Regions from separate parts of the Mageeibacillus indolicus UPII9-5 genome, predicted to be linked through region 1. Evidence: predicted binding sites of a transcription regulator. Region 1 holds the regulator's gene; the other holds the start of a gene.

Region 1 (15,507 bases):
GCATCAATGTGTTATGAAAATTATGAGCTTTCACGAAACGTTCTTTGACAATATCATCATTATCCAAAAGTGCGCTGCCTTCATACTTATCATATTCTTCATCAGCATAGCTGCCCTGATTTTTTGCCGGGGACAGGCGATACCAATTGTCGAAAGACAACCCGTAAATTTTGGCAATACCACTGTCATCGCTGATCGCTGAGGTTTTTTCCAAATCCTTGTATGCGTTGTATTCACCGGCGTAAAAATAAGTACCGTAATATGATGACTTGACTAAACGATTTATTTTGCAGTCCACTTGATTAAGTAAAAGCATATCTTCTCGTTCGCGGTACGGGGCAAACAAGCTACCCAAATCTTTGGTAAATGAAATAGGGTTTATGTCCGGGTTTTGTCGCCGATTACTCGGCTTTTTGATTGAAAATACTTTCCACTCCTGATTGGCAACTGGTGGAATGACATGTAGGATAAAGTTTAATTTTGCTTGTTTAACAGCATTATTAACCCCTTCGGTATTGCGGGGCAAGGCAAGTTCATTGTTGCCGGGTTTTACGGAGGGCATGCTGCCGGGCGACTTGTAGCCAAGCGGTATTTCCTGAATTTCCCATCTGTATCTATACTTTTCGGGAGCCCAAACGACTTCCGCCTCTTTGCCGTTATCCGGCCTAAACTCGGCAATAGTTTCCCATTTATCCGCGCCGTTCGCGCTGCGCAGCAGGTTGATTACCCCATCAGTGATTTCGCGGCCGTCGTTTGCATCGTTAACGCGCAAGCTAATCGTCGTTTTTTTCACCGGGGGTTGGGGCTGATCGGTCTTGCCGGCAGGGGACTCTGCTGCTGCCGCTGCCGGTTTGGCTTCGCCGTCCCGTTGTTCAGGTGCGTTGCGGTGATATGCTCCGGAGTCGGTGTTTTTACTGAGTCCGATTATTTCATAGCTTCCGCTGCCGCTTGTCAAAAGTAACGTCGCCGCCAACAGGCTGCCGATATTTCTGAATATTTTTTTCATATGCTCCTCCTATGAACATTCTTATAGCTAAAGCTTAACGGGCAGTCGAAAAAAGTTGAGCGACAAATTTCGACATTTTTGTACAAAGCCCCACCAACCGCGGTGCAGCGAGGCCAATCCTCTCGCAGCCCACCAACCGCGGTGCAGCATGGCCAATCGGCAAAAAGAGACAATTTACATTGTTTTATTCATCATTTATCAGTAAAATTAACTAAATAGAACAACAGCAACGTTGTTTGAAGGAGGTTTTTATGGTGACAAAATGGACTGATAAATGGCAGGAAAACTTACAAAGCTGGTTAGCTTGCCCCTTTGTGCCGGCCGAATTAAGAGATTCCGCCAGTTTTCCCGGCAACGAAAAAAACATCGTTGATTTACGAGAAATAAAAAGTGAAACCAATTGGCCCAAAGAATTGCGCGACTACCTCAGTGACGCTTTTGCGGCTGAACTAAGTTTCGGGACTGCCGGCTTACGCGGCAAGATGGGGGTAGGCCTCAACCGAATGAATGTCTACACGGTTGCCGTCGCTTCCCAAGGCGTTGCCGCTTGGCTCAGAAGCAAATACAGTGCCGATCGCTGCAGCGAAGCCGGCGTGGTCATCGGTTATGACACGCGGCACAATTCCCAACTCTTTGCTGAAGTCGCGGCCACAGTTTTTGCCGCCAACGGAGTAGCGGTAGCTCTGTTTCCGACCTACTGCCAGACACCCATGCTGGCCTACGCTATCAGACCTTTGCAAGCTTTAGCTGGAATAATGGTAACCGCATCGCATAATCCAGCCGTATATAATGGTTATAAATTATATGGATCAGACGGCATTCAAGTCGGGCAAGAAGAAGTTGATCAAATAACCAAATTTATTTCAACCGAATATACAGCGGTCGATTTTGAAGAAGCTCTGCAAGAACAACAAATCAGCTATGTGCATCAAACTATTGAACGCGATTACATAGAAAAAACGATTCATCAACTGACCCCGCCCGTCGGCGCCGGCGGCATAAAAATTGCTTATACCGCTATGCACGGCACAGGAGCCAAGATAGTCCTTCCCCTTTTACGTGCCGGCGGTTTCACCAACGTTGTGACAGTAAAGGAACAAATCGAACCGGACGGCGACTTTCCGACCGCCCCAGCCCCCAATCCCGAATTTCCCAAAGCTACCGTTTTGTTGCGCGAACTGGCAGCGAAAGAAAAAGCGGATCTGGCCTTGGCAACCGATCCCGACGCTGATCGTCTAGCTGTGGTCATTCCGGATAACGCCGGAGAATATCACCAGCTTACCGGCAACCAAACGGCCGCTTTTTTGGCTGATTACTGGCTTTCTTTCCTCAAAAACAACCATAAATTGCCGGCCAATGCCGCCATCGTAAAGTCCATCGTCACAGCTGATCTCGGCCGATCAATTGCCGCAACTTTCGGGGTCCATTTGGAAGAATCTTTGACCGGATTTAAAGATATTTGTGGTAAAATACGTGAATTTCAGGCCAATTCCACTTATGAGTATGTTATGGGGTATGAAGAAAGCATCGGCTACGCCCTAGGTCGGAATGTTTTGGACAAAGACGGTTGCTCGGCTGCCTATATTTTTGCGCATGCCGCAGCCTCTTACAAAGCTCAAGGGCTCAGCTTATGGGATGCTTGGGAAGGAATTTGTCGCAAGTACGGCTATTTGGGCGAAACCACCCTTAATATTGTCCGTGAGGGGCAAATTGGGAAAAAGTTCATGGCCTACGTCATGGATCACTTCCGTTTGGAGGCACCTCTCACTTTAGCGGGCAGCAAATTAGACTATTTTGAAGATTTTCTTTCGTCTTACCGCGGCAAAATTACCTATGACGGCATCACTCGCAGCATTATTAAAACTGGGGTTATCAATTTACGTTCATCCAATGTTATGCGATATCATTTTGCTGATGGGAACTGGTATGCCCTGCGCCCGTCCGGTACGGAGCCAAAACTAAAAGTTTATTTATATGCCTCGGCAGATTCGCAAGCGGCAGCTGATGCCAAGGTAAAAGTTATGACCGATGAAGTTCAGGCTGTAATTGACGCTCTTGAAGCCAAATTCAAAGCGGAGTAGGGAGTAGACCACGAGTGTAAAATTGTTCAGGAATATGGACACGTAAACGTCTATTATGCTTTAAATCTGAGGACAGAATCAGAGGGCGCAATCAGAGGGCGGCGGGCTCAGCAGTTCGTCGCCTTCTGCCGTTATTGCCCACAACTTTGAAAATACTTTTTGATAATTCTATATATGAAAGAGGCTTTGAAAAAATCTCCGTAACGTCGTCTTGGCAGAGATTTCTTTAACGGCTCCTAAAAATTAAACGATATTCGATACTACACGTAAATATTGTGCCAACGTCCGAACCGGCCTGATCCGCCAATTCATAGACCACTTTCAGCTTGCCGCCCTTTTCGTCCATCGAAAAATCCACCTGATGGGTAAAATAATCAAGCTCCAAGCTGCCGTATTCGGTATTTACAGTCAAAACCTGATTAGGCGCGGCCATATCAAATACAAATTCCATAGCGTTATGCGGGCGTCGTTGCAAAATTATGCGGTGACCAGATGAGGACGAATCTGTGATGTTGTGGGATAATTCGTGGGAACGTTCACCGGATATAAGGGGCAGCTTAATTCGCCAAGTTGCCGTTTGTCCCGGCTGAACCGTATCTGAACGACAGTAAGCGGATCCACATCTGTGGAGAGAATCATCCTCAATATAGCTTAGTTCGAGATAATTGGATACTATCGACAAAACACCGCGATAAATTTTTCGCTCCGGCCTGCCCCCTGCCGCCTGCTGCGTCCAAACCAAACGCACCTGCCATGAACCGCCAGAAAGTTCCGGCCACGCATTAGGTAGACTCGCCTGTGTCGAAGGCTCTATGCCAACAGCGTTCTTCGCACCCTGGGCTTTATCTGCCCCCTCCGCCTCATACACTTTTTCTGCTTCCCTTGCCTTCGCCATAGCCGCTCCCACCTGCCCGCGCTCCGAATGGTCAGATAGTTTCAACTCGCCGCCCGGCCTGATGCTCGGCAATAGCCAAACGACAAAGCTGATCAACCAACGCCGGCAAATTTATCCCGGCTTTTGCCCATGCCTGCGGATACAGACTTGTAGCTGTGAAACCGGGCAAAGAATTGATTTCATTCAAGTACAACGCCCCACTGCAACGGTCGAGGAAAAAGTCGACTCTGGCCATTCCCTTACAACCCAATACTTTGTAGGCCTTTTGTGCCAAATTTAAAATTCGCTCCGCCAAATCAGTCGGGAGATCCGCAGGCAAGGCCAAGGACGAAGCTCCAGCCGCAAAATATTTCGTCTCATAATCATAAAAAGCCACGTCCGCCTGCATCAAAATTTCGCCGACCATCGGCGCTTGCGGCTGCAAATTACCCAAAACCGCGACTTCAAGTTCTCGCGCCGGAATATATTGCTCCAAAAGGATTTCACGATCAAACTTGCTCACTTCACCAAGTGCGGCAACCAACTCAGAACGATTTCCCGCCTTAAAAGTACCGACAGACGAGCCACCCGAAGCCGGTTTCAAAAAAATTGGATAGGTCAAAACCTTTTCCACGGCGGCGGAAGTTTCCGGCAAGCCTATGCTGTCTTTAGCTAAGTCGTCACGAGTAACCACGTAATATGGCACCACCGGCAATTTATTTGCCGCCCAAATTTGTTTGGCAAAAATTTTGTTCATGCCTAAAGCCGAAGCCAACACGCCGGAGCCAACATAAGGAATATCTGTCATGTTTAAAAATCCTTGTAATGTTCCATCTTCACAATTGATACCATGAACGGCCGGGAAAATCACCTCGGGATTTTTGCCGAAAAAGTAGGTAAAAAAACGCCGCGGATTAAATACTTCCTTAATTTTCAGGCCTCGCGCGTGCTTTTTGTGCCACGCTTTATAAGCCGCCTGCTCCCAACCCTCCGTAAGTAGCACCTCCGGTTCGACCAGCAACGGCAACCAATCCCCCGCTTTGGTAATGCCCAGCGGCAACACATCATATTTAAGTTCTTTTAAAGCATTGATAACGTAAAAAGCGGAACGACACGAAACTAAGTGTTCCGTTGAAACGCCGCCGAAAATTACTGCAACTGTATTCATTATATCTCCGGTAATTATTGTATTCCCTGTTTATCTTTTTGAATTTGTAACAAAGCGTCCGTCAAACTGCGCTCAACATTTCCCACCAAATCTTCCGCATAATTATAGGCCTTTTCTCGGATATCTGCCGCCTCAGCCTCAGCAGAGGACAAAATCTTGTCGCGAATCTCTTCCGCCTGTTTAATAATCGCACTTTCGTCCAACATGCGCACACCACGTTCATGCGAATCTTCAATAATTCGTTTCCCTTCCTGCTTGGCACTTTCAATTATTTCTTCGCCTTTTTTGATGATCCATTTGGCATTTTTTAGCTCACCCGGCAGGTTGGTGGTAATCAATTCCAAAGTATGCAAAAAATATTCCCGATCGATGATGCAGTTTTGGGACAAAAGTATGCCGCGGGCATTCTCGACCCTTCCCTTCAGCTCTTCAAGATAATCTACAACATCCATCTTATTGCGCTCTTTACCCACGTCGGCCACCCTCTAATTTCCCTTTCCTGACACAACATTTTGACCGCACCACCGCTTGAATCTGCGCCGGCACCATACCACTTATATCACCACTGTAAGCAGCTACTTCCCGCACTATTGACGAACTGGTAAAAGCCAAATCAGGTCGGCAGCTGAGCAAAATCGACTCAAACTCCGGCCAAAGCAACCGGTTGGCCGCCGCCATTTCCGCCTCAAAGCGGAAATCCGACTCGCTTCGTAAGCCACGGACTATTGCCTTGGCCCCTTTTTCACGCATGAAATTGACCAGCAGCCCGTCATAGGGAATTACTTTTATTTTATCCCGATCCGCCTCGGAATCAATACAGGCTTGCACCATCGCACACCGCTCCGCCAAAGTAAACAACGGATTTTTTTGATAATTGGTCAGGACAGCCACAATCAGCCGATCGCACAGTCCTGCCGCCCGGCGGGCTATGTCCAGATGTCCGTTGGTAAACGGGTCGAAAGTGCCGGGGTAAACTAAGGTTCGCATGTATCGCTCCTACGTAGAGATAATATTTTTCATATAGAATACTACCATTGCTGAGCCGTAGTGACAATGTTTAAACAATTGCAAATCAGTTACAACTTTGTCCAATTCTGTTTCCTTACCGCCTTCAACCGCCAAAATTCCGCCCGGCGACAAAATCGAGCTCAAAACGGCGGCGTTTTTTTGCCAAAATGTCGCCAAGTCCGCATACGGCGGATCCATGAGAATAAGGTCGAATTTTTCGCTTCGCACCGCTGCCTGATTCAAAAAGCCGGCGACTGAAGTTGTATATATATCAGCAAGTTCCGTTAAATGTGTCTTTTGCAAATTGATTATCTGAGCTTGGCGGGCCTCGTTTGAACGGTCAACCAAGGTGGCCCGTGCTGCGCCGCGACTCAACGCCTCAATGGCCAGTTGGCCGCTGCCGGCAAACAAATCCAATACATGCAGGCCAGCGAAACTGAGCCGCGCCTGTAAAACATTAAAAATTCCTTCTTTGGTTTTGTCGGCACTGGGGCGGGTCGTGCGGCCTTTCGGGCAAACCAGTTGTATGCTTCGTGCCATTCCGGAAATTACTCGCGGCATGTTATATTCCTCCACCGGTAAAAATTTCGCCTAAGCGTTCAGTAAGAGCCTGCTGATAAAGCGCAAAATTTTTCTCGTGTCGTCCGTCGTCTTCAGCCAAAATTTGCTGTACCTCGCGGCCGGCTCGCGCCAAAATACCTGCATCCTCATATAGATTGGCCAACTTGAACTCCGGCAGTCCGTGTTGTCGCACGCCAAAAAAGTCGCCGGGGCCACGCAAACGCAAATCAGCTTCCGCCAGTTGATAACCATCATTACTGTGGCACATCTGAACCAACCGCTCGCGCGCCGTACCCTGTTGCCGATCACTATGCAAAAGGCAATAAGACTGCAATTTTCCCCGTCCGACGCGGCCGCGTAGCTGGTGCAATTGAGCTAAGCCAAAACGTTCCGCATTCATTACCAATAAAACAGTGGCGTTTGGATTATCAACACCTACTTCAACAACGGTCGTACTGACCAAAATATTGATCTTTCCGTTTTTAAAATCGGCCATGACCGTCTGTTTTTCATTTTCCTTCATCGCTCCGTGCAAAAGTCCGATCGTAAATTCAGGGAAAACTTTATTTTTTAGCTCTTCCCCCAGTTCCGTCGCGGCAAAGCTTTCACTATGTCCGGTGTCGGCTTTTAACGGACAAATCACATAGGCTTGTTGTCCCAGGCGTAATAATTTATGGATTAAAGCGTAAGCTCGCTCCAGATCTGCGCTCCCCACCGTATAAGTCTTGATCGGCAAACGTCCCGGTGGCAACTCATCTATAATTGAAATTGACAAATCGCCGTATAAAACCAGTGCCAAAGAGCGGGGAATCGGCGTTGCAGACATTACCAAAACATGGGGTCTTTGCTCGTCCTGCCGCTTGATCATGGCCAACCGCTGGTTAACCCCGAAACGGTGCTGTTCATCGGTAACAACAAGACCGGGATGCAACATTTGCAAATTGTCATTCAAAATCGCCTGAGTGCCTATAAGCAAATCTATTTCTCCCGTACTTAAAGCTTGGGTTATTTGACGTTTAGCCGCCCCCTTTGTTTTTCCGGTCAACAGGGCGACCTTTATGCCGTAAGGGGTCAACAAGCTGCTGATATTATTGTAATGCTGTTCAGCCAAAATTCCGGTAGGAGCCATCAAAAGTCCTTGGTAGCCGGCCAAAACGGTGCGATACAAAGCTAACGCGGCAACAATTGTTTTGCCTGAACCGACATCACCCTGAACCAGCCGGTCCATCGGAATCCCGACAGCCAGATCTGTGCTGATGTCTTGTAAGGCGGCGATCTGGGCTTTAGTTAATCGATAAGGTAAAGCGTTCACTACCGCCTGATACTTCGTCTCGGCCGTTTTATCCAGATTGATTATCGGGGCGGTTTGCCCGTTTAGGCGACGTTTTTTCAACAATTGCAAGCCAAGTTGCATGAAAAAGAGTTCTTCAAAAACAAGGCGTTCGCGAGCAATTGTATAATCTTCAAGGCAAGTCGGGAAATGAATATGTTCCACTGCGTATACATAGGTCGTTAAATGCTGTCGCTGCCTCATTTTTAAGGGCAAATAGTCTTCGCGCTCAAGTTGCTCGCGCATGGCGGTCAGGCATTGACGGATTAAATTGCGTAATACACCTTGCGTCAAGCCGGCGGTGAGTGGGTAAACCGGGCGGATGAAGGTATTGGCCAGAGCCGAGGGTTTGATGGTGTTTAAAGGGGCTTCGGCAAGTTCCGGCACGGGAGTAAAAGCGGGATTTTGCAAGGATAGCGGACGGTTTTTGCTGATTGTCCCGTGAAACAAATATACTTTATCTATATCAAGTTGTGTTTCCAAATATGGTTGATTAAACCAGATCACGCCAAGTTGGTCGCTAGCATCGGCCAGACCAACGCGCAAATAAGATAGTTTGCCTTTGTATTGTAGGTGAGGCATGGTTATGCACCGTGCCAAAACCGTAACTTCCTGTTCAGGTTCGATGTCGGCCAAGGTAGACAAAGTCGCCCAGTCTTCATATCGGCGCGGCCAATAGTTCAGCAAATCACGACAAGTATTAATGTTTAACCTGGCCATAAGTGCAGCTCGTTTGGCTGAAACACCGGCGAGTTGGGTGACTGACCCGACCGGGTCAATCTTGCGGTTCGCGGTAATGGCCTCAGGGGCTGAATTTGTTGGTTTCATTTGTAACCTCCAGCTTTGGCGGCAGTCAATCGTTACTTAGTTTAAGATTATATGCACATAAATCGTTCAAGAAACAATTTTGACAGGCCGGCCGCCGCGCCGAACAAATTTTTCTGCCATGTTCCACCATGTAATGCCCCCAACCTATCCAATGCGATTTCGGCAAAATTTTTCGCAAATCCTTTTCAACTTTGACCGGATCTTTTGCCGTCGTAAAGCCAAGGAGGCGACTCAAGCGGCCGCAATGTGTATCGACAACTATCGCCGGTTGGCCGAACACTTCACCCAAAATGAGATTGGCAATTTTGCGTCCAACGCCGGGAAGGCTGAGCAATTCAGCCTCAGTTTGCGGAACACAGCCGGCAAAATCACTTTCCAGCTTTACCGCCGCACCGAAAATCGCTTTTGCTTTATTATGGAACAATCCACAACTGCTGATATATGGTTCAATGGCTGCCGGGGTGGCGGCGGCAAAATCGCGTGGCGTAGGGAAAGCGGCAAATAAACCCGGGGTTACCAGATTGACTCTAGCATCTGTACATTGAGCGGCCAAAATTGCGGCAACCAGCAATTGCCAAGCATCGTCTTTGGCATCTAGGGTGCATTCCGTCTTGCCGTAAACGGCGACCAACCGCTCCCAAACCGCAGCCGCTCGTTGTTTAAGCACGGCTATATCAAGGGCAGGAGCCATCTCACCTGTCATTTTGGCGTTTTTTACCGCAGAGGTTGTGCCAACCGGCTCCGGCTCAACGCCTCTTGTTTCCTCATCCACTCTTGCAGGTATAGTTACGCATGCCACTTTATTGCTTTTCATCAGGCTCAACTTTCTCCGTATTCCTACAGGCGTCCTGAACGGGAATATCCTTATCCCCAGGTTTTGTGGTCTCGTTTTTCTCCGGAGCAGAAACTGTTTCACCCGGCTTTACGGCATCTTCACTTTCCTCTGAGGCTGACACCGCTTCACCCGCTTGCAAATCACCTTGAGCTGTGCCTTTGCCGACTTCGGTCAAAAGCGGAAAATCAAAAGCATCAGTAGAGAACCCATCGTGCCGGCTGAAAAAGAGACGTCTGGAGGTTTTAGCCTTATCGTCTTTGATATGCTGCTGATCGCCGGCCGCCGGCAAAGTAAATACAAATTTCGCGCCACCCAGATCATTGCTTTGCGTCACATAAATTTGCTGCCCATGCTTGGCCAATATTTTCCTACAAATATATAAACCTAACCCACTGCCTTCCCGATTACCACGTGATTTGTCCAGCTTATAGAAACGAGCGAAGACCTGATTACGCTTATCCGGCGGAACACCCGGGCCAGAATCCTCAACGGTGCAAGTAACGAACATCGCACCTTCCGGATAGGCCGTGCTGACACGCACAAGATCATTGTTACGACAAAATTTCGTTGCATTGGAAATGAGATTATACACAACTCGACTTATCTGCTCCACATCGCCGGTCACAAACAACGGGGCTTCATTTTTACCTTCAAGCTGCATCTCAACTGAGAGATTTTTTTCTCGCAACTGATTTTCCAAAGAATTGATCGTCCTGACAAACACCGCATTAATATCAAAGTCGTTGAAATTGTTTGAGACACTATTTTCAATTAAAACTTCCTGATTCATATCTGCGAGCAGATTTTTGAGCCGCAAAGCTTCCTGCTGAATTATACGCAAATATTTCTCCTGCCGCCCGTACGGAATGGTGCCGTCCAAAATACCTTCGGTAAAGCCGATAATTGATGTCAACGGCGTTTTCATATCATGAGAAATACAGCTTATCATATCGCGCTGTTCACCGCTTACCGCTTCCAGTCTGGCGACCATGGCATTAAAAGTTAGCATGAGTTTCATCACGTCATCGCCTTCGCTCCCGGCGTTATCTAGCGTATCAAATGTATCCATATCGCTGTAACATACCCGAACCGAATAATCACCCAACATCACTTTGTTAGCCGCGTCGACCAAGGCCTCCAACGGCAGGGTCAGATAATTCATCAAAATCAAGGTCAAAGCGACTGAAATAATTAACGCCACCAGAAAAGCTATGCCAAAGCCATTGGTCAAAAACCAGTGTAAATTATATTGATCGAGCGAAGGCAAATGCACCTGCAAAATCGCCTGGGCTGTTGAAGTATCGTGATCATTGCTAACCGGCAACATAGCCGTAATCCATTCCAGCCCTTTGCTACTGAACAATTTCGTGTACTCGCTGTTTTGCAGCACTACACCATCCCTAGATGAAATATTGCTTCCGATATATTTGTCCGGCAATTGATACAAACCGCCCCCAAGATTCTGACAGTTTGCGATGACTTTAGTCGGCAGTTCTGAAGCATGAATAATAATACCGTCAGATCGCACCAGCCAAATAATTGCATGCGATGATTTGGCCAGCAAATCAATGCGGTCATTCAAGGTCAACCGGCTAGTGTTCTCGCTATAGACCTTCTCAATTTCATCACGTAAGGTCGTAGCTAAAGTATATACACGGCTGCTCTGGAGACGACTGACACGATCATTCATGATGCCGTAATAAACAAAGCTCAAAATACCGAAAGCCACCATCACTGATGCGAAGGCGGCCAAAGCGGTGCTCTTATATATAGAATGTCGTCTACCTTTCTTAGCCAAGTATCGTCCTACTCTCCAGTAACTTCAAATTTATAGCCTACACCCCAGACCGTTTTAATATCCCAGCTCGGATGTTCCCCAATATCATCAATCTTTTCCCGCACACGTTTAATATGTACATCTACCGTGCGAGATTCGCCATAGAAATCATAGCCCCAGACCTGCCCTAAAAGTTGTTCCCGGTTAAAAACACGGTTTGGATGGCTTGCGAGAAAATATAATAATTCAAGTTCTTTAGGCGGCATGTCGATACGCGTGCCGTGGAAAGTTACCGTGTAACTACTCTTGTCAATTACGAGGTCTTTGTGCGTAATTTGTTCGGCCGGGTGGTCATCATTGTCAATAGCCTTAGCTTCGGGACAAGCTGCTTCAGTACGGCGCAACACGGTCTTAGCCCGCACCACCAGTTCTTTTGGGTCAAAAGGTTTAGAGATATAGTCATCCGCGCCTAATTCTAATCCGACAATCTTGTCCAAAGTGTCGCCGCGGGCTGTCAACATCAAAATGGGGACATTGGAGGTTTTGCGAATTTCCCGACATACTTCATAGCCGTCTTTTCCCGGCAACATCAAGTCCAGAATAACAACGTTAGGATTGTATTTGTCAATCTCCTCCAACGCCATTTCACCATCGTTTACCGTCTTTACCTGAAAGCCGTCTTTTTCAAAATACAACTGTACAAGTTCGCAAATATTGCGATCATCATCTACTACTAAAACCTTTTTCATCTGCTAAACTCTCCTTCTGAGCTGCCGATTATATAATCTATATGGCCTGTGTCTTAAATCTATAAAGCTTGTGTCCATCTGCATACGCACTTTAATGCAACTTATAGAATTATAATAACTATGTACATTATAACAGATTAAGACGGCATATTTAGCCTGAACTTGTGTATTTTAAGTAACAATTGAACGAATTTTGTCTTGCCCGGCCCGAACTGTGCGCTCTGCAACCTGAATTTATAGTTCTTTCGGAAGACAAACTGTCATTCCTTAGTTCCGTCATCCGGGCGCAATGCTTTGAGTTCACGCAAAAATGAATCCACATCCTCAAACCGACGGTATACTGAAGCGAAACGGACGTAGGCAACTTCATCCAACTGACGTAATTCCTGCAAAACCAATTCGCCTATTTCTTCTGAGCGTATCTCTTTGCAAAGCTTATTGCGCGGTACTGCCTCAATTCGGCTGACTATCTGATCTAATTCTTCCGAAGTTACCGGCCTTTTTTCGAAAGAACGCAACAGGCCACGGGTCAATTTTTCGCGCGAAAAAGGCTCACGAGTACCGTCTTTCTTGATCACCAACAATGGAGTACTTTCAATCTTTTCATATGTAGTGTACCGACGATTGCAGCTCAGGCATTCGCGGCGGCGCCGAATCGCTGCACCATCTTCGGCAGGGCGTGAATCAATAACTCGGTCTTCGTCATGAGAACAAAACGGACAACGCATAAACTTCTCCGGGAATCCTAATAAGGCACGGATTTCGCCGTGCCTTGTATTTAATTTATTTATTCCAAATTATCGTCGTTTTCATTAAACAACCACGGCAAAATACCGCCCTTGCGTGGGCCAGAATCACGGGAAGACGGTCTTGGTGTTCTTCTGTCCGGCATATTTCCCTGCGGTCTTGCCCAACCGGTGGAATTGCTACTGTACGGGCGATTCAGCACGCCGCGCGGTTGTTCATTCTCCGGCACTAAAGGGGTGTAGGTTGAATGCGTTCCGACATTCGGCTCAAGATTTGTTCTGCCAAGGTCGGGCGTGACTGGTCTTTGCGGCATAGTCCGCGAAGTGCCGGCGTTATTGGTTCCTGCCGCGTTTTCACGGTTCAAGGAGCCGAGAAAATTGTTTGAATTTTCACCGGAGCGGGCGTTTGCCGTGCCGCCGCGCATAAAGTCCGCCATTCCGGTTCTCACCGGGCCGCGCTCAGGGGTTATCCGGTCAAAACCGGAAGCGATTACTGTGATCATAACTTCGTCATCGCCGAGGGCATCACTCTGGGCAGTTCCGAGAATGATTTCCGCATCAGGGGCTGCCGCATCTTTAATCAGATTGGCGGCCATTTGCAGTTCTTTCATCTTAAAGTTGCCGGCCAGATTAATGATAACTCGGTGCGCACCGTCAATCGTCGTATCCAGTAACGGGCTGTGGATTGCCCGGTCTACCGCGACACTGGCGCGATTTTCGCCGCTACCACGACCGATACCCATGTGGCAGATGCCAGCATCCAAAAGTACGCGTCTCACATCGGCCATATCCAAGTTGATAACGCCGGGGACCGTGATCAGATCTGAAATTCCAGCCACGCCGTAAGTTAAAACTTCATCGGCATGGGCAAAAGCATCAGATACAGTCATATCGCCGTTATCCATATCCAGCAGTTTATCATTAGGAACTATCAGCAGAGCGTCAACATTTTTTTCCAGTTCTTGTATACCGTTGATTGCGTTGCGTTCACGCACCGCCCCTTCAAAAGTAAAGGGTTTAGAAACAACGCCGACAGTCAAAATGCCCATTTGGCGAGCAATACCGGCAACTACCGGGGCAGCACCCGTACCGGTTCCGCCGCCCATACCGGCTGTAACAAAAACCATGTCGGAGTCTTGAACCAAGCCTGCCAGTTCATCGCGTGATTCATTGGCGGCCATAGCTCCTTTCTCCGGATCCGCCCCCGCGCCTAAACCGCGGGTCACTTTCTCGCCAATTTTTAATCTGGTTTCCGCGCTATTCAGAGCTAGAGCCTGGGCATCAGTGTTAATCGCAATAAATTCCACGCCTTGTACTCCGGACATGATCATCCGTTGAACAGCGTTACAACCGCCGCCACCTACACCTACTACCTTTATTTTCGCCAAGCCTTCAATTGCCGGCGAATCATAGCCATTTACATATACACTCTCAGGTGCAACATACACTTTATTTTCTTTTTTTTGTTCAGCCAACGGAAACTCCCCTTTCATCGGCCTTCGCCATAAGTCCTTTTATTCTACCGCATCAGTGCGGGGGTTACAAGTTTTTTCGTTCCTATGTTACAATTATATTACAAATTCATCTCATTTTCCATTCATTTTGTAATATTAGGTCTGCGAACTTGAAATGGCCGGAGTTACACGCGCGAGCTAAAGTCATGGCGTTGCCGGATTCATTGGGGGAAGTGCAGTGTGGTTGTAGCCGTAAACAGCAGCGAGTCGGAGCCGGATTTTGCTCGCACAAACGCATTTTTAATTAAAGCCGCCGTTGCCGCCGGTATAGACGGTTGGATTAGTGAAATCATTGTCCGGGAAAGTTACAGCCGGCATTTTTTTGTGGTTTTGCGGCTTATTCCTGGAGGGGTCGGAAGAAGATGATGGGTTGTTATCGTCATAGCCATCGGTTTGGCTGTCAGTTTTGGCCGGAATGCGCTCACCTGTTGTAGAGTCGTTTTCAGCAGTTGTTCCCGAACTTGACTTGGTATTGGTATCCGAGCCGTTCGCCGCGCTGTTATCCGCCCCGTTTTCCGTTGAAACGGCAGACTTGTTTTCCGAGTCCCCTTTTCCGGCTTTATGATCCGGATCGGCCGATTTGTATTCCGGGGTGTTGGACAATATGTCTTGCGTCAGATCTGATTTAACTGAAAAATGTTCAGCTGGAATATAAATTTTTTGTTTGCCGCTTAAGTCTAGCAGTCCTTTGCCTAGGCGTTCGAAAACGCCCATTTTTACCGCCGAGCGCAACCAATAAATATTGGCCTGTATGTTGGTTACGTCACCCAATTTAACTTCCATTTCGCGGCCGTTATTTAACCTAATCGTAATATAATGGGTTTCTGCATTGATAGGGCGCAAAGATTTCAGCCGAGAAAAAAAGTTCCACTTGTCCTGTGCTTCGTCATCAGAATCGATTATATTGCTCATGATTAAAATGGAATTGGTAATTGCCGCACGCAAATTACTATTTATCGGCTTGCCAACTTCTACCTGTGATTCGCTTACCCCGACAATGAGTGGCACTTTTTCGGGAGCTTTTTCGTCA
Region 2 (15,507 bases), 200 kb from region 1:
TTATTGCAGATACAGAATCTGGTGGACATGATATGATCTATTTAGATTATCGTGAATGTGGAAAAGATGGAGAACCCAAATTATCCGTTTGTTTTCAAGAATATGATTATGAAGTTCAAGTCCTTGCAAATAATTTTGAAGAATTTATAGGGATGCTAATATCAGAGGAAGAACTTGAATAAAATGCAACCTGTCGGAAATTCCGACAAGTTCGCACCGAAAGAAATTAAGAAGAAATAAAGGTGTTAGTAAATCCCCGTTCCTAAGCCAGCTCAAACCTTTTAACGATAGCCTTGTTCTATCGTTAAAAGGTATACTTGACAAGTTTCCTAAAACAGACATCTGGAGTTTCATTCATACAGACGAATCGTTGCATGTGGAGACGGTGGTAGTGATATCTCATAGAATGCAAGAAAACGACGGAAACGGGAAGGACTGCATGATTACTGAACGATTAAAGATAAGAAAATTTACCAATAATGATCTAACGGAACTCTATAATCTACTTTCAGATGAAGATGTCATGGAATTTATAGAACCGCCTTTTTCATGGGAAAAATCAGCAAATTTTTTAAATAGTGCCGCACTGATTGAGCCTCCTTTGATCCATGCGGTAGAAGATTTTAATCAGAAGTTTATCGGATATGTAATATTCCATGAGTATGACAACGACTCCTTCGAACTTGGTTGGGTACTCAATAAGAGAGATTGGGGGAAAGGATATGCCGATGAGTTAACAAAAGCCTTTATAAAGCGTAGTTCAAAGATAGGGAAAAACTTGATTATTGAGTGTGACCCGAACCAGAAAATCTCTAAACGAATTGCGATGAAAAATGATTTTGAATTTCTTGGTGAAAGTAATGGTTGCAGTGTATTCAAAAGAAAGCTGGTTAATAAGATTTGAAAAGGTTGTGGAGTAAGAAATTGCAGGATACACAACCTTAGGTTGCTGAACAAATTCCGGTTTAAGGAGAAAAACAGATGGATTGTGAAAGTGCTATCGTTCAGGAATAGCTAGGTCATCTAAAGAGTTTGGATGTTAAAACAAAAAAGATGTTTGACTGCTTATGAATAGACGGCCAGTGAGAAAAAAACTACAAATTCTATTTCATACAATTAGCAACTAAATTAAAAATCCACTTAAAAACAGTGCCTACTTTAGAGAGAATGATATGTACCCTCTTTACCGGAGAAAACCAGTAAAGGGGGTACATATCAGAAATCTAGGGTAGGCATTGTTTTCTTGAAATTCTTAATAAATACCGTCAGATTTTACCTTTTATGACTAAAAATATTGATATTATAGATTACAACTGTCTTATTGCTACATGCTTCAATTGTAGCAATATATTATTTTTTTTACTAAACGCGGGGGCGCAAGGATATGTTGAAATGTTAAAAAATTTGACACCAAAAACCCGACTGGGTTGAGTGGTTGTCATTACATCTCGACTAAAGTGCTTGAAAGCAGGCAAGCTCAAAAAGATATTATATTTTACCCCGTGTTAATTAAGGCTGAAAGACGGCTTTGACTGTAACTTAAATGTAATAAAACACAATATATGGTGGAGGCTGACTTGAATATCCACAATCAAAGGTATACAATAACTCAGGTAGCAAGGAGGAGACAAAGTGACACCAAGTGAAAATTATCCCAAAAATTTATATAAAAATTTTGACCTCAAGGTGATAAAGCGTGATGGACGCAAGGTCGCTTTTAACGATGAAAAGATCCTACAGGCCTTGATTAAGGCGGAAACCGAAACCAATGGAATACCTACCGATGAACGCTTGGAGCGGCTCAGCCAGTTGGTTCAGATCATCAATTGCGAGATTGCCGATCGTTTTCATCAGGATATTAAAATTTATGAGATCCAGAATATAGTTGAGCATTTCTTGCTCGAAGAACATGAAGTCGAATTGGCAACTGCCTATATTCGTTACCGTTCGCAGCGGGATATTGATCGTGCCAAAGCGACAGATATCAACTATACGATTCAAAAATTGCTGCAGAAAGATCAGACGGTAGTGAATGAAAACGCGAATAAGGACAGCGAAGTTTTCAACACCAAACGTGATTTGACGGCCGGAACGGTGGCCAGAACGATGGGCTTAAAGATGTTGCCGCAGCATGTGGCAAATGCTCACCTCAAGGGAGAAATCCACTATCATGATTTGGATTATCATCCATATTCCCCGATGACTAACTGCTGCCTGATCGATTTTGCCGGCATGTTCAAGGAAGGTTTTAAAATTGGCAACGCCGACGTTGACAGTCCACGTTCGATTCAGACCGCTACCGCTCAAATGGCCCAGATTATTGCCAATGTGGCCTCGAGTCAATATGGCGGCTGCTCCGGTGACCGCATTGATGAAGTTTTGGCTCCCTATGCGGAAATTAACTATCAAAAGCATCTGGCCGATGCACGTGAATGGATTGAAGGGGAGGAAAAACAGATTGCTTTTGCGCGCAAAAAAACGCAAAAAGACATATATGATGCAATGCAGTCGTTAGAGTATGAAATAAACACCTTGTATTCTTCCCAAGGGCAGACCCCCTTTACGACCATAGGTTTTGGTCTCGGGACAGGTTGGATTGAGAGAAATATTCAGCAGTCTATTTTGCGGGTACGGATTGCCGGTATCGGCAAAGAAAAGCGCACGGCAATCTTCCCGAAACTTATTTTTACTTTGCGCCGTGGTGTCAACCTTGATCCTGGTGACCCGAACTACGATATCAAGCAGCTGGCACTGGAATGTGCGACCAAGCGAATGTATCCCGATGTAGTGAGCTACGATCAGGTTGTGCGCATTACCGGGAGTTTTAAAGTACCGATGGGCTGCCGCTCGTTTTTGCAAGGGTGGAAAGATGAGAATGGCAAAGAAGTCAACGCCGGCCGGATGAATTTGGGCGTGGTTACCTTAAACTTGCCCCGTATCGCCATGGAATCGCAGGGTGATAAAAAAGTGTTCTGGGATATATTTGCAGCGCGCCTGGAAATTTGCAAAGATGCTTTGCTTTATCGCATCAAACGAGTGAAAGAGGCTACGCCTGGCAATGCCCCGATTTTGTATATGCACGGTGCTTTCGGCAAGCGACTGAAAAGAGAAGATTCGGTCGACGAACTTTTCCGCAATTGCAGGGCGACGGTATCACTAGGCTACATTGGTCTGTATGAGGTCGCTACAGTATTTTACGGCGGAGCGTGGGAACACAATCCGGAAGCCAAAGAATTTACCCTGGAAATTATGCGGCGCATGAAAGAAAAAACTTTGGCTTGGTCCAAAGAATATGGCTATTATTTCAGCATTTATTCGACGCCTAGCGAAAGCCTGACTGACCGGTTCTGTAGATTGGATAAGGAAAAATTTGGTAGTGTGAAGGATATCACGGATAAAGATTATTATACCAACAGTTTTCATTATGATGTGCGCAAAAATCCGACGCCTTTTGAAAAATTGGATTTTGAAAAGGACTATCCTCCGTATGCTTCAGGTGGATTTATACACTATTGTGAATACCCGGTGTTGCGCCAAAATCCTAAAGCATTGGAGGCAGTGTGGGATTTTGCTTATGACCGCATCGGCTATTTGGGTACGAACACGCCGATTGACCATTGCTATGCATGCGGTTTTGACGGCGACTTTGAACCAACTGAAAATGGATTCAAATGTCCCAATTGTGGCAACACGGATCCGAGGACGTGTGATGTGGTTAAGCGGACTTGTGGTTATCTCGGAAATCCGCAGGCCCGTCCGATGGTACACGGGCGGCACAAAGAGATCTCGGCCCGGGTCAAACACATGAACATGAATGATCGCCGGACGTTGGAATTTAAATAGGCAAAACCGCAAATCTGACCGAGTGAATTTAATACAGGTAGCACGTGTTCATGCTACCTGTAATCATTTATTGCTATTATCTATCAGTAATCATTTGAATATAATTACTATAGGCAAAGACTGCGGGAAAACAGCGTGGGTAACTGGGGGTGAAATTTTGGCAAGACAAGTAAACGGGGCGACGGAACCAGGAAATGGCGGCAAAAATTCCCCGCTAAGCTGGACATCAGCGGCTTACAGTCAAAATCGGGTGGCTGATTATAAGCCGTATAATTTTGTTGATGGTGAGGGAGTACGTTGTTCTCTGTATGTGAGCGGCTGTCTCTTTGCCTGCCCGGGCTGCTACAATGCCTCAATTCAAGACTTTTCCGCCGGTTTTCCCTATACCCGGGAATTGGAACAAAAAATACTTGCCGATCTGGCGGCGCCTTACTGCCAAGGCTTAACCTTGTTGGGCGGTGAGCCGTTTTTAAATACCGGCGTTTGTTTGTCCTTGGCACGGGCAGTGCGGCAACACTTCGGCCATACTAAGGATATTTGGGCGTGGAGTGGCTACACTTGGGAAGAATTGCAGGCGGCACAAGGGGATAAGTGGGTGCTTTTGCAGGAAGTAGACGTACTTGTTGACGGACGTTTTATATTGAGCCAAAAAAACTTGCAGTTACAATTTCGTGGCAGTGAAAATCAGCGTATTATTGATGTACCGGCCTCAATCGCTGCCGGGCGGCCTGTTTTGTGGGCGCGTATGCAGACCGACAATTGACATAACGGCTCCAATCTTGTAGCCCTAACTTGCATACATATTCAATCTTTCGACCCCTCACTTGTTTAACAGCTCCGATTGCTAAAAATGAACTGAATATATTTGTTGTTTTAGAGAAATAAATATAAGATGAAATTTTATCAAAAACTTCAGTTTACGCTCTCAATTATAAATTTTTTTGGAAAAAATAATTAAATTGGCACAATTACCGTATAAACTGGTTGACAAATTCGATAATAACTATAAAATCTATATACATATATGCAAAAAATGCTGTAATTTAATTGCAAATGATTAAGAACTTGCGTTAAAATGAACGCGGCGATAATAAGATAATACTCAACGGCTTTCTATTATGTGATTACCGTAATGATGACCTTGTTGACAATCAACTTATATTTGTCGGATTATTTTAGCGGTTTTTAGGATTTGCGGGTTAATTACAGGATTTTGCAGAGTAAATATTAGGAGTGGTAACGATGAAAAGAGAAGAAACTTCGCAAAAGGTAGAGAAATCAGAAGGCATGGATATGCTGAAACTGGACAGCCAGCTTTGCTTCCCACTTTATGCTGCGGCTAGACAGATAACCAATATTTATTCACCTGTCCTTAAACCTTACGGCCTTACGTATACACAGTACCTGGTTTTTCTGGTATTGTGGGAAAAAGACGGTCAACCGGTTGGCGAATTGTGCCGCCGTTTGCATCTTGATACCGGTACTTTGACACCGGTGCTGAAAAAAATGGCCGCCGCTGGTTGGATTAAGCGGGAACGTAGCACAGTTGACGAGCGTATTGTAATTATCAGCCTGACCGAGCAGGGCCGTAATTTCAAAAAAGAGGCCGAGATTATTCCGGAAAAGGTTGGTGCTTGCTTGTCCATGACTTCAACAGATGCCAAAATGCTCTATGATTTGTTGTATAAATTATTGGCAGGCATGAAAGAGATTGAAGAACGTAGCTGATTTGGCTTGACAATTTGTATCACCGATTAGCCATTATATGAAGTTTACAAAAGCCTTGTCATCATTGGGGATGGCAAGGCTTTTATATTGTGGTTTCTATTTGCTCAGCAGCTGACGGATGGCCTTGCTGAGTTCGTTAATGGCCTCTGTATCATCTGCTTTTACAGCTTCGATCACGCAATGGTTGATGTGTTCTTGCAGGATAATTTCGCACACCCCGTTTATGGCGGATTTTATAGCTGAGAGCTGGATGAGGATTTCCGGACAATCGCGATCTTCGGCTACCATGTTTTGTACTGCTTTAACATGGCCGGCTATACGCGCTAGGCGGTTTTGCACGGCCTTAAGATGTTCCGGAGAGTGGGTGTGATGATGAGAATGCGCACGCGGGGCGGAGGTCTTAGGTCGGGACTGCAAGCTGTGGAGTCGCTTCAGATTGATCGGTTTTAAATGTAATTTGCCGAAGTTCGTATGAATACTACTTTTGAGGATCATTGTACTACCTCCGTCATCAGTATTATTTATCTGGGTGAGGGATTTCATTATACTTCATTTTTTCGGCTGCGGCGTATTGCTGCCTAATTAATCAAAATCAGAATAGCATAATCGGTGCAAGATCGGGAGGTCAAAAGTCCAATATACAGCAAGAGCCGGCGGTTGAGCCGGCTCTGTTACTGTAATTTGTAAGTTTGAATGTGGAGCGTTTGATTGGGTTGCGATTAATCATCCCACCGCCCATCCGTCCACTTCGTATCTCTGGATATCCGCTCACTTCGGATATCCGAAGCACTTAGGCCTTCACCGGGTCTTAACTTAGGCCTTTTCGGGCTGTTCTGGTAAGAAAGAAGAGGTCATACGGCGGTCGGCAATTTCAGCCACGACCTTCGATATGAACTCAGCTGTCGGAAGCTGAATATTTTCCTGGCGGTCGCGCAAGCGTAAGGAAACTCGGTGCTCATTCATCTCTTGATCACCGATAATCAGCATATAAGGAATTTTTTCCACTTGCGCCGCCCGAACTTTGAAACCGATTTTTTCATTGCGATCATCGAATTCAGCGCGAATACCGGCATTTTTCAGTTCAGCCAAAAGTTCGGAACAATAGCTGTTTTGATTATCCGAGATGGACAAAATACGTACTTGCACCGGTGCCAGCCAAGTCGGGAATTTGCCGGCCAAATGTTCAATAAGGATACCAATGAAACGTTCGATTGAACCAAGAACGACGCGGTGAATAACGATTGGACGATGACGGTTGCCGTCCGGCCCGATATATTCTGCTTCAAAGCGTTGAGGCAATTGGAAGTCGAGTTGAATCGTGCCGCATTGCCAAGTTCTGCCCAAGGAATCTTCCAAATGGAAATCCAGTTTCGGTCCGTAGAAAGCACCGTCGCCCTCATTGATGACGTAAGGAATTTTTAAGTCTTCGACTGCTAAGCGCAAAGCTTCCGTCGCCATATTCCACTCTTCGTCCGTTCCCATGCTGTCTTCCGGTCTGGTTGACAATTCGATATGATATTTAAAATTGAAATGGTGATAAACTTCATCAATCAATCGCACAACACGTTTTATTTCATCACGAATTTGATCTGGGGTCATAAATATGTGCGCATCATCCTGCGTAAAGGCACGAACCCGCATTAAGCCGTGCAAGACACCGGATTTTTCATGCCGATGAACCAAACCAAGCTCTGCGAGTCGCAATGGCAAATCACGGTAAGAGTGGATGGTGCTCTTAAAGGTCAACATGGAACCGGGGCAATTCATCGGCTTGATGGCAAAATCCTCGTCATCAATTACCGTAGTGTACATGTTGTCGCGATAATGGAACCAGTGGCCAGAAGTTTCCCAAAGATGGCGATTTAGCATAATCGGCGTGGAAATTTCGCGATAGTCCTCGCGGCGATGCACTTCGCGCCAGTAATCAAGTAACGTGTTTTTCAAAATCATGCCGTTAGGCAGGAAGAAGGGGAAACCAGGACCCTCCTCTGAAAACATGAAAAGATTCATTTCTTTGCCAAGTTTGCGGTGATCACGTCGTTTAGCCTCTTCCAGTTTCGCAAGGTAGTCATCCAAATCAGCTTGTTTGGGGAAAGCGGTACCGTATATGCGTGTCAGCATTTTGTTCTTTTCGCTGCCGCGCCAATAGGCCCCGGCGATGGAAGTAAGTTTGAAAGCCTTAACCGGTTTGGTGGAAGCTAAGTGGGGGCCGGCGCAAAGATCAACGAATTCGCCTTGTTCATAGAAACTCAGGGCGGCATCAGCCGGCAGGTCGTTAATCAGCTCCACTTTATACGGTTCACCGCGCTTTTCCATTAATGCTATCGCTTCATCGCGAGGCAAAAGAAACGACTTTATCGGCAAATTTTCTTTGACGATTTTTTTCATTTCTGCTTCTAAAGCGCGGAGTTCTTCATCGTTGAAAGGATGATCACGGTCAAAATCATAATAGAAACCGTTTTCAATCGCCGGCCCGATGGCCAATTTGGTATCTGGATAAAGTCGTTTCACGGCCTGGGCCAGAATGTGCGAGGCAGTGTGGCGAAACGCGTGCCGGCCGCCTTCATCGTCGAAGGTCAAAATGTTGAGGTGAACGTCGTGATCAATTACGTAACGCAGATCTTTCAGCTCGCCGTCAACTTCTCCGGCACAGGCCACTCGGGCCAGACCTTCACTCAGATGCCGGGCGATTTCGGCAATGCTCATCGGTTGCTCAAATTCAATTTTTGAGCCGTCTTTAAGTGTTATTTGCATAATTTCTCCTTCCGCTGTCCACAAAAAAGCACCCGGACAGCTCGATGCTGTCAAGGGTGCCCATAATTGGTACACGGTTCCACCTTGATTTTTAACTCTTAAGTTCCGTTGTCGCCGGATTACGGACTGTTCATCGCAGTCGGCTCGGGAGTGGTTTTCGGCAGGAGCAAGCGGAAACTCTCAGCAACGTTTCCTCTCTGTAGCTTACTTGTCTGCGTACTCGTTCCGTCAACGCTTGTCTCTTATTATCTAGTGTTTGAAGTTTTTTGTCAATGACCGATCAATTTGGCCACGCTTGCTTCTCATTTATTTTAACTAATATAAGGCTCTTGCGCTGCCATGAATGTGAAAATGAAAACGGCGTGCCGTATTTCGACACACCGTTAACACTGTTTCTACTTACTATTATTTGTTAAAAGGCATATAACCATCGTAAGCGGGAATCAAGATTTCCTTGATCATTTCACTGACAATCGGTGTGCGCGGATTGGCCGGCGAGCATTGATCTTCATAGGCCAGATAAGCAATTTTTTCCATTGCCGCATCCCAATCATCCTTGCTTATGCCCTGTTCACGGAATGACATCTGCACATCACATTCGCGGCCTAAGTTGTAGATGGCCTCGGCAAGCTTGGCCACGCCCTCTTCTTTGGTATTGAATTCTAAGCCTAGCATACGAGCGACATCAGCATATCTTTCATCGGCATCATAATACTTGTATTTCGGCCAAATACCGGGCTTGGAAGGCTGAGTTCCGTTAAACTTGACGACAAAAGGCAGCAGGGCGGCATTTATCCGGCCGTGAACTCCGTGGAATTCCGCACCGATTTTGTGGGCGAGAGAGTGGCTTATGCCGAGGAAAGCGTTGGCGAAAGCCATACCGGCCATAGTTGAAGCGTTGTGCATCTTTTCACGTGCTTCTTCGTCTTTGGCACCGAGATGGACAGCACGCGGCAAGTATTTGAAGACCATACGAATTACCTGCAAGGCAAGCGCATCGGTGTAGTCGCTGGCAAGGATACTTACATAAGCTTCCAAAGCATGGGTCAGAACATCCATACCGGTATCGGCAGTTACCGTTTTTGGCAGAGTCATGACTAACGCGGGGTCGACGATGGCGACTGTTGGGGTTAAAGAATAATCGGTCAGAGGATATTTTTTGCCGTTGGCCTTATCACTGATTACGGCGAAAGGCGTGACTTCGCTGCCGGTACCGCTGGTGGTAGGAATACAAACGAGCTTGCTCTTTTTGCCCAATTCAGGATAACGGAAGGCACGCTTACGAATATCCATGAATTTTTGCTTCAAATCATCGAAATTAACATCGGGTTGTTCGTAGAAAAGCCACATACCTTTAGCTGCGTCCATTGAAGAACCGCCGCCCAAAGCAACGATGGTATCAGGCCGGAACGCGTGCATCAAACTCAGGCCGCGTTTTACTGTCGTTATATCCGGATCCGGCTCAACGTCGCAGAAAAGTTGAATTTTGACATTGTTGCGGCGTTTGTGTAATTGTTCAGTAATGCGATCAACATACCCTAGATCAACCATTGCACGGTCGGTGACGATGAAAACACGTTCTACATTACGCATGTCATGTAGATAGGTGATGGCGTTCTTTTCAAAGTAAATTTTAGACGGCACTTTGAACCATTGCATATTATTTCTCCGTTTTCCGATTTTTTTAATGTTTAGCAGATTTACGGCACTGATGTTGTCGCTGACGGAGTTGTGGCCGTAAGAACCACAGCCTAAGGTAAGAGATGGAATCATGTTGTTATAGACATTACCGATACCGCCAAGGGTGGACGGAGAATTGACGCAGATACGGCAAGCTTTCAGACGGGTGCCAAATTCACGTACCAACTCATCGTTTTTGGTGTGAATGCAGGCGGTATGGCCGAGACCGTTAAACTCAACCATCGCTTCTGCTTTATCGAGACCGTCGGCGGGAGACTTGGCGACCAACAAAGCGAGGACTGGTGACAGTTTCTCACGCGTCAGAGGTTCTTGTGGCCCGACTTCTTTGCATTCACAAATGAGAATGGAGGTGTCTTCCGGGACGCTGAAACCAGCTTTTTCGGCGATCCAAGCAGCGGTCTGTCCGACCATGTCAGGATTGAGCTTAGCGTTCGGAGCTTCATCGGTATAAGAGTTTACGCCGAAAGCGAATTTTTCGACCAAAGCCTTTTCTTTCTTGTTACATATATGTGCTTTGTATGTTTTGAGCAGTTCAATGGCTTCGTTATAAATGGGTTGATCAACAATTATCGCCTGTTCGGAAGCGCAAATCATACCGTTGTCGAAAGTTTTGGACATAACGACGTCGTTGATCGCTTGGCGTAAATTTGCACTGGCTTCGATATAAGCCGGCACGTTACCGGCACCGACGCCCAAAGCCGGCTTACCGCAACTGTAAGCCGCGCGCACCATTGCATTACCACCGGTAGCGAGAATCGTCGCCACATCAGGGTGATGCATAAGAGCGGTTGTTCCCTCCATGGTAGGAGTCTCAATCCATTGAATGCAGTTCAGGGGAGCACCGGCGGCGACAGCTGTGTCGTACACAATCTTGGCGGCGGCAGCGGAAGATTTCTGCGCACTTGGATGAAACGCAAAGACAATCGGATTACGCGTTTTCAGAGCAATTAAAGATTTGAAAATAGCTGTTGAAGTCGGATTGGTTACCGGAGTTACACCGGCGATAACGCCTAGTGGTTCAGCAACGTAATACAGTTCTTCAACTGGGTCTTCTTTAATAATGCCGACAGTTTTGAGATGGCGCATGTGGTTTACTACATACTCACAGGCGAAAAGATTCTTGGTGGCCTTATCCTCGAATACACCGCGCTTTGTTTCCTCTATAGCCAATCTGGCCAATTCGCCGTGTTTGTCCAAAGCGGCTACGGAACATTTAGCTACGATGTAATCAATCTTTTCCTGATCGTAAGCGTAAAATTCACTCAGAGCAACTTTTGCCTTAGCAACCAGAGCGTTAACCTCGGCTTGGGCCGAGCTGATTTCCGGTACTTGTGCGTTCGTTTCTTTCATAGTTTCCTCCTCCGACATTCAATCAATTCGAAATTGTTATGCTTTAAATTTAACGATGGCGAGGCGTGTTTACTAGAAAGATTTTGTCACTTTGTGCAACGTTGAATGAATAAGCAAAATTTTGCTATTGCGTTTTCTCTTACGGTTAGGAACAGTTTTAGGCTGAAACTTTAAAAATAGATATTTGGTTAATTTGTAGGCTTTAGCTTTGTTGACAAAAAATACTTTAGCAGATTTCAACAAGCATAAGTGCATTTCTAGAGGTGATCAAGTGGGGCGGTCTTAAAATTTGGTAATTGTGTCTACGTTGGAGAAAAAAGGGTAGGGCAAATATTTAACATTTTGCCCCACCCTGGTTTGAAAATGTGCTTTTTTGACGTAAAAGCAGTATATAAAAATTGTTTTATTCAGATAAATTTCCGGCTTCTCCAGGCTTATTTACTGGTTGCAGCTGGGCATCGCCGTGTCTTACCCGTAACATACAAATGATGGCAAGGATCATGCAGACGGGGGCATATACGAAAATCGTTTGGTAAGTTTGGGTGAAATCGCGAATGATGCCGAAAAGAATGGGGCTGATGATGGAGGCTCCGAAAGAAAAGAAATAATAGTAGCCTGTAAACGTGCCAATTTCTTTTTCCTTGGCCAGTTCGACAACCATGGGCAGGGAATTGATGGTGACACAAGCCCAAAAAGCTCCGGCGAATATTAAGCCGATGCGCAAAAAGAGCATGAAATTGCTGAAAGCCATGCCGAGAAACAGAAGTAAAACCGCAATAAGCCCGATGAGTATCAGTTTGCGGCGACCGAATTTTTCACCTAAATAACCGGCTGGAACGGCAAAAACAACGAAGGAGACAGAAAAATAGGCAAGCAACAAGGTTGCTTGGCCTTTGCTTAGATTGAGTTCTGTTACAGCAAAGGAGGTATAAAACGTTTCAAAGGCGTTATAGCCACAAAACCAGAAAAATATGGCTAGCAACATAAATAGTAGGCTGGTTTTTTGTGCCCCGGAAAGGTTGTGAAAGGCGGCAAGTCCGCTCATAAGATTGTTTGTTACATCATTTAAGGTGGCAAGTTTAGACTTCCTTGTTGTCTCAGTTTGTACTTGTATTTCAGTTTTTGCTGGCGCGGCGGATTTTTCTGTGAGATTATGCTCGGTGATGGTAGCTGAGGTTGGGGTATTGTCTGAAGCGGCGTTATCGCTCGAAGCGGCGTTGAAATGCATTTCTCGCAGCAATTTATTCTCTTTGATGCCGGCAAACAGAATACCTACGCTGATCAGCATTATAACTGAGCCCATTAAAAAGGCATATTCCACGCCTGCGACATCGGCAAGGCGTCCCCCACCTAAAAAGGCGATTATGGCCGCTATCCCCCCCATCAGGTTGATAACACCGTTGGCCCGGGAACGCAGATGAGGCGGCGTTAAATCAGGCATTAAAGCAATCATCGGTGCACGCCAAGCAGACATGGTAAAGTTGAATGTTATAATGAACAACATCATAAGGAAAATATTTTGGGTAAAGGGGATCAAGGCGAAAAGAACACCGCAAATCGGCGCACCGATCAAAATGAACGGCATGCGACGGCCGAAACGGGTCTTTGTTCGATCGCTCATCGCTCCGAATAAGGGCTGAAAAACTACCCCAAATAAATTATCAATAGTCATAATTGCCCCGACTATGGCGGAAGAGGTAATGAATTTTTTTAGCAGCAACGGAACGAAGCTGTTATATAGCGCCCAAAGCAAGGCCCCGGCAAAGAAGCCGAAACCTATAAGTACGGTTCGCGGTATATTAAGGCGATTGTTCGGGGTGGAAAATGGTTTAAAGGGCATAGGTTCTCCTTCGAAGAATGGATTTGGTCTGGCATAAGCAAAATGAAGAAAGGATAAATAAAAAGCACTAACCAAGTTTACCCTGATTAGTGCGTTCGGTTATTTGGTGGTGGCAGTTCGCACTTCCAAGGCGATATCTGGGTGGTTAGTGATTATGGAATCTACGCCTAAGGTGTAAAGCCTTTGCATGTCGTTTCGTTCGTTTACGGTCCAAGGATTCACTTGCAGTTTGCGCGCGTGACTTTCCTTGACGTAGTCGGGAATCATAAGATTTTTATAATGCGGATGCAGGGCATCGACTCCGAGGGTATCGGCATACCGCCAAGGCATGTACAACGGTGAATCATAGAGTAGGCCACAAGGGGAAGTCGTGCCGAGGTGCTTCATTTTGACGACGGAATAATGATTGAAAGAGGAGTAAATGATTTGCTCATCTAGTTTCATATCATGCACAGCCTTTAAGGTTCGTTCTTCTAGTTCAGGATAAAAAATAATTGAATTTTTCAACTCTATATTAAGAATCATGCCGGTAGCTTTTACCAGCTCCAAAACTTCATTCAGTGTCGGAATCTGATAAAAAGGTTGAGCAGTGTAACCGTTGGCGAAGTTGAAATGACGCAATTCGTTTAGGGTATAGTCTTTGATGAGACCGGAACCGTCGGAAACGCGCTTGATGTCTTCATCATGGGCGACAACCAGAACTTGGTCTTTAGTGAGATGAACGTCTATTTCTAGACCGTCAGCGTGCATTTGATGTGCCAATTCAAAAGCAGCCATAGTGTTTTCTGGGGCGTAGGCTGAAGCCCCGCGATGCGCCAAAATTTTTGTTTGCATTGGATTAAGCCTCCTGCGTAAGCTTTTGATAGTATATGGAGTATAGCATTTTGTTCCACTTTTTTAAACGGCAAGTCGGAAGTTGGATGACGGATGACTACTTTGTACTGCGTTTGGTTTCGCGCCGGAGCAATGTTATACTTATATGTAATAGGCGAAATTGTTTGAGGCGGATCTTTGAGGAGGAACGGTGAATAAGCAGCGACTGATTTCCAGTTTTAAACCGATGGTGCCGGGACGACACGGCTCAGCCCCTATGTCCAACTGGATGGCTAGGTTTTTGTTGACTTTGCAAATTTTGGGTGGACCGATTTTGACGGCGGTTGATTATAAAAGTTTGTTAGATACGCCTTTGGGGCGGTTTCGCAATCCCGCTGTCACTTGGCGTTACGGTCTCGGCTTAACGCTTTTGCTGAATTTGCTCATTGGATTGATTGTTAGTCTGGATAGGCGGGGAATTACCAAAGCCGCTTTGGTACCGCTGCGACGGAAGGAAAAGCGCGTTATCTTCGGTATTTCCGTAGGTGTGACGGTGTTGATGCTTATTTTGACGCTGGTTTACGGCATTAGTTAGTTTACGGTAGCCGGATCATACCCCGATTAAGGCCTTTGCTAGCTTACGGTAGCCGGCATCTCGATTACAGCAGCTGGCTTAAGTGTCGGTGGACGGCGGCTATGGGCAACCCCATCACGCCATAAAAATCTCCGCTTAGGTGTTTGATCAACAACGCACCTTGATCTTGTACCCCATAACTGCCGGCTTTATCAAGCGGGGAACCGGTGGCGACGTAAGCTGCGATCTGTGATTCACTTAAATCATAAAATTCAACCTCGGAGCATACCGCAAAACTGTCAATTTTGCTCGGGGCTAAAATTGCTACTCCGGTAATGACCAGGTGTTTTTGCCCGCTTAATTCACGCAACATTTGAGCAGCGTGTGCAGAGTCAGCTGGCTTGCCTAAAATTTTCCCTTGAAAATAAATGACCGTGTCGGCACCTAAGCAGATGCAAGATTTTTGCTTCTCTAAATACACGTGTTCTGCCTTGCGCAAGGCGAGTTTTTTTATCGCCGCTGTTGCAGTCTCCTCGGAACAGGGAAAGCTGAGATCGAGAGTTTCGTCCACCCGCGGTGCAACGGAGGTAAAGTCATAGCCGGCCAAACGTAAGATTTCTTTGCGGCGTGGCGAAGAGCTAGCCAGTACTAAAGGCAAGGGCAACGATAAAGGTGAAAGTAAAGTTAATGACATAGTTGGCTTGTCTCCTTCGGTTTTGATTTTCAGACTAACTTTGTTACGGCTGCTTGTCAATCGTGCAGTTGATCGGACTGCTGTCGTCCAGCTATCGGCCGGCAGCCGAGATATTCTTGATTGATTCACAACAAGTAGCGACGTACTAATTTTTTTTTAAATATTCTAGCAAAATATTCCAAAATGACTTGAAATAAATTGATTATAGTT

The links. The regulator NrdR, encoded in region 1, represses ribonucleotide reductase genes. The targets are predictions, from matches to a motif close to CACNANATNTNGTG.
Region 2: a site for NrdR is predicted at 1,555-1,568, ahead of nrdD (anaerobic ribonucleoside-triphosphate reductase). Genes of this name have one in related genera too.

Annotation. Positions count from the first base shown of each region.
Region 1 covers NC_013895.2:1,470,304-1,485,810, forward strand. Annotated here, with positions in the region: gene HMPREF0868_RS06460 (phospho-sugar mutase) at 1,258-3,087, shown strand; gene HMPREF0868_RS06465 (YwiB family protein) at 3,314-3,982, opposite strand; gene HMPREF0868_RS06470 (D-alanine--D-alanine ligase family protein) at 4,014-5,129, opposite strand; gene HMPREF0868_RS06475 (ATP synthase subunit B family protein) at 5,144-5,602, opposite strand; gene coaD (pantetheine-phosphate adenylyltransferase) at 5,595-6,116, opposite strand; gene HMPREF0868_RS06485 (RsmD family RNA methyltransferase) at 6,126-6,698, opposite strand; gene recG (ATP-dependent DNA helicase RecG) at 6,700-8,856, opposite strand; gene HMPREF0868_RS06495 (endonuclease III domain-containing protein) at 8,882-9,670, opposite strand; gene HMPREF0868_RS06500 (sensor histidine kinase) at 9,657-11,489, opposite strand; gene HMPREF0868_RS06505 (response regulator transcription factor) at 11,498-12,217, opposite strand; gene nrdR (transcriptional regulator NrdR) at 12,478-12,945, opposite strand; gene ftsZ (cell division protein FtsZ) at 13,005-14,456, opposite strand; gene HMPREF0868_RS06520 (FtsQ-type POTRA domain-containing protein) at 14,718-15,507, opposite strand, start outside.
Region 2 covers NC_013895.2:1,273,474-1,288,980, reverse strand. Annotated here, with positions in the region: gene HMPREF0868_RS08255 (SMI1/KNR4 family protein) at 1-182, shown strand, start outside; gene HMPREF0868_RS05660 (GNAT family N-acetyltransferase) at 440-904, shown strand; gene nrdD (anaerobic ribonucleoside-triphosphate reductase) at 1,633-3,843, shown strand; gene nrdG (anaerobic ribonucleoside-triphosphate reductase activating protein) at 4,001-4,606, shown strand; gene HMPREF0868_RS05645 (MarR family winged helix-turn-helix transcriptional regulator) at 5,086-5,571, shown strand; gene HMPREF0868_RS05640 (metal-sensing transcriptional repressor) at 5,668-6,066, opposite strand; gene thrS (threonine--tRNA ligase) at 6,385-8,325, opposite strand; gene adhE (bifunctional acetaldehyde-CoA/alcohol dehydrogenase) at 8,731-11,376, opposite strand; gene HMPREF0868_RS05625 (MFS transporter) at 11,780-13,216, opposite strand; gene HMPREF0868_RS05620 (glycerophosphodiester phosphodiesterase) at 13,316-14,050, opposite strand; gene HMPREF0868_RS05615 (hypothetical protein) at 14,241-14,624, shown strand; gene HMPREF0868_RS05610 (Maf family protein) at 14,689-15,297, opposite strand.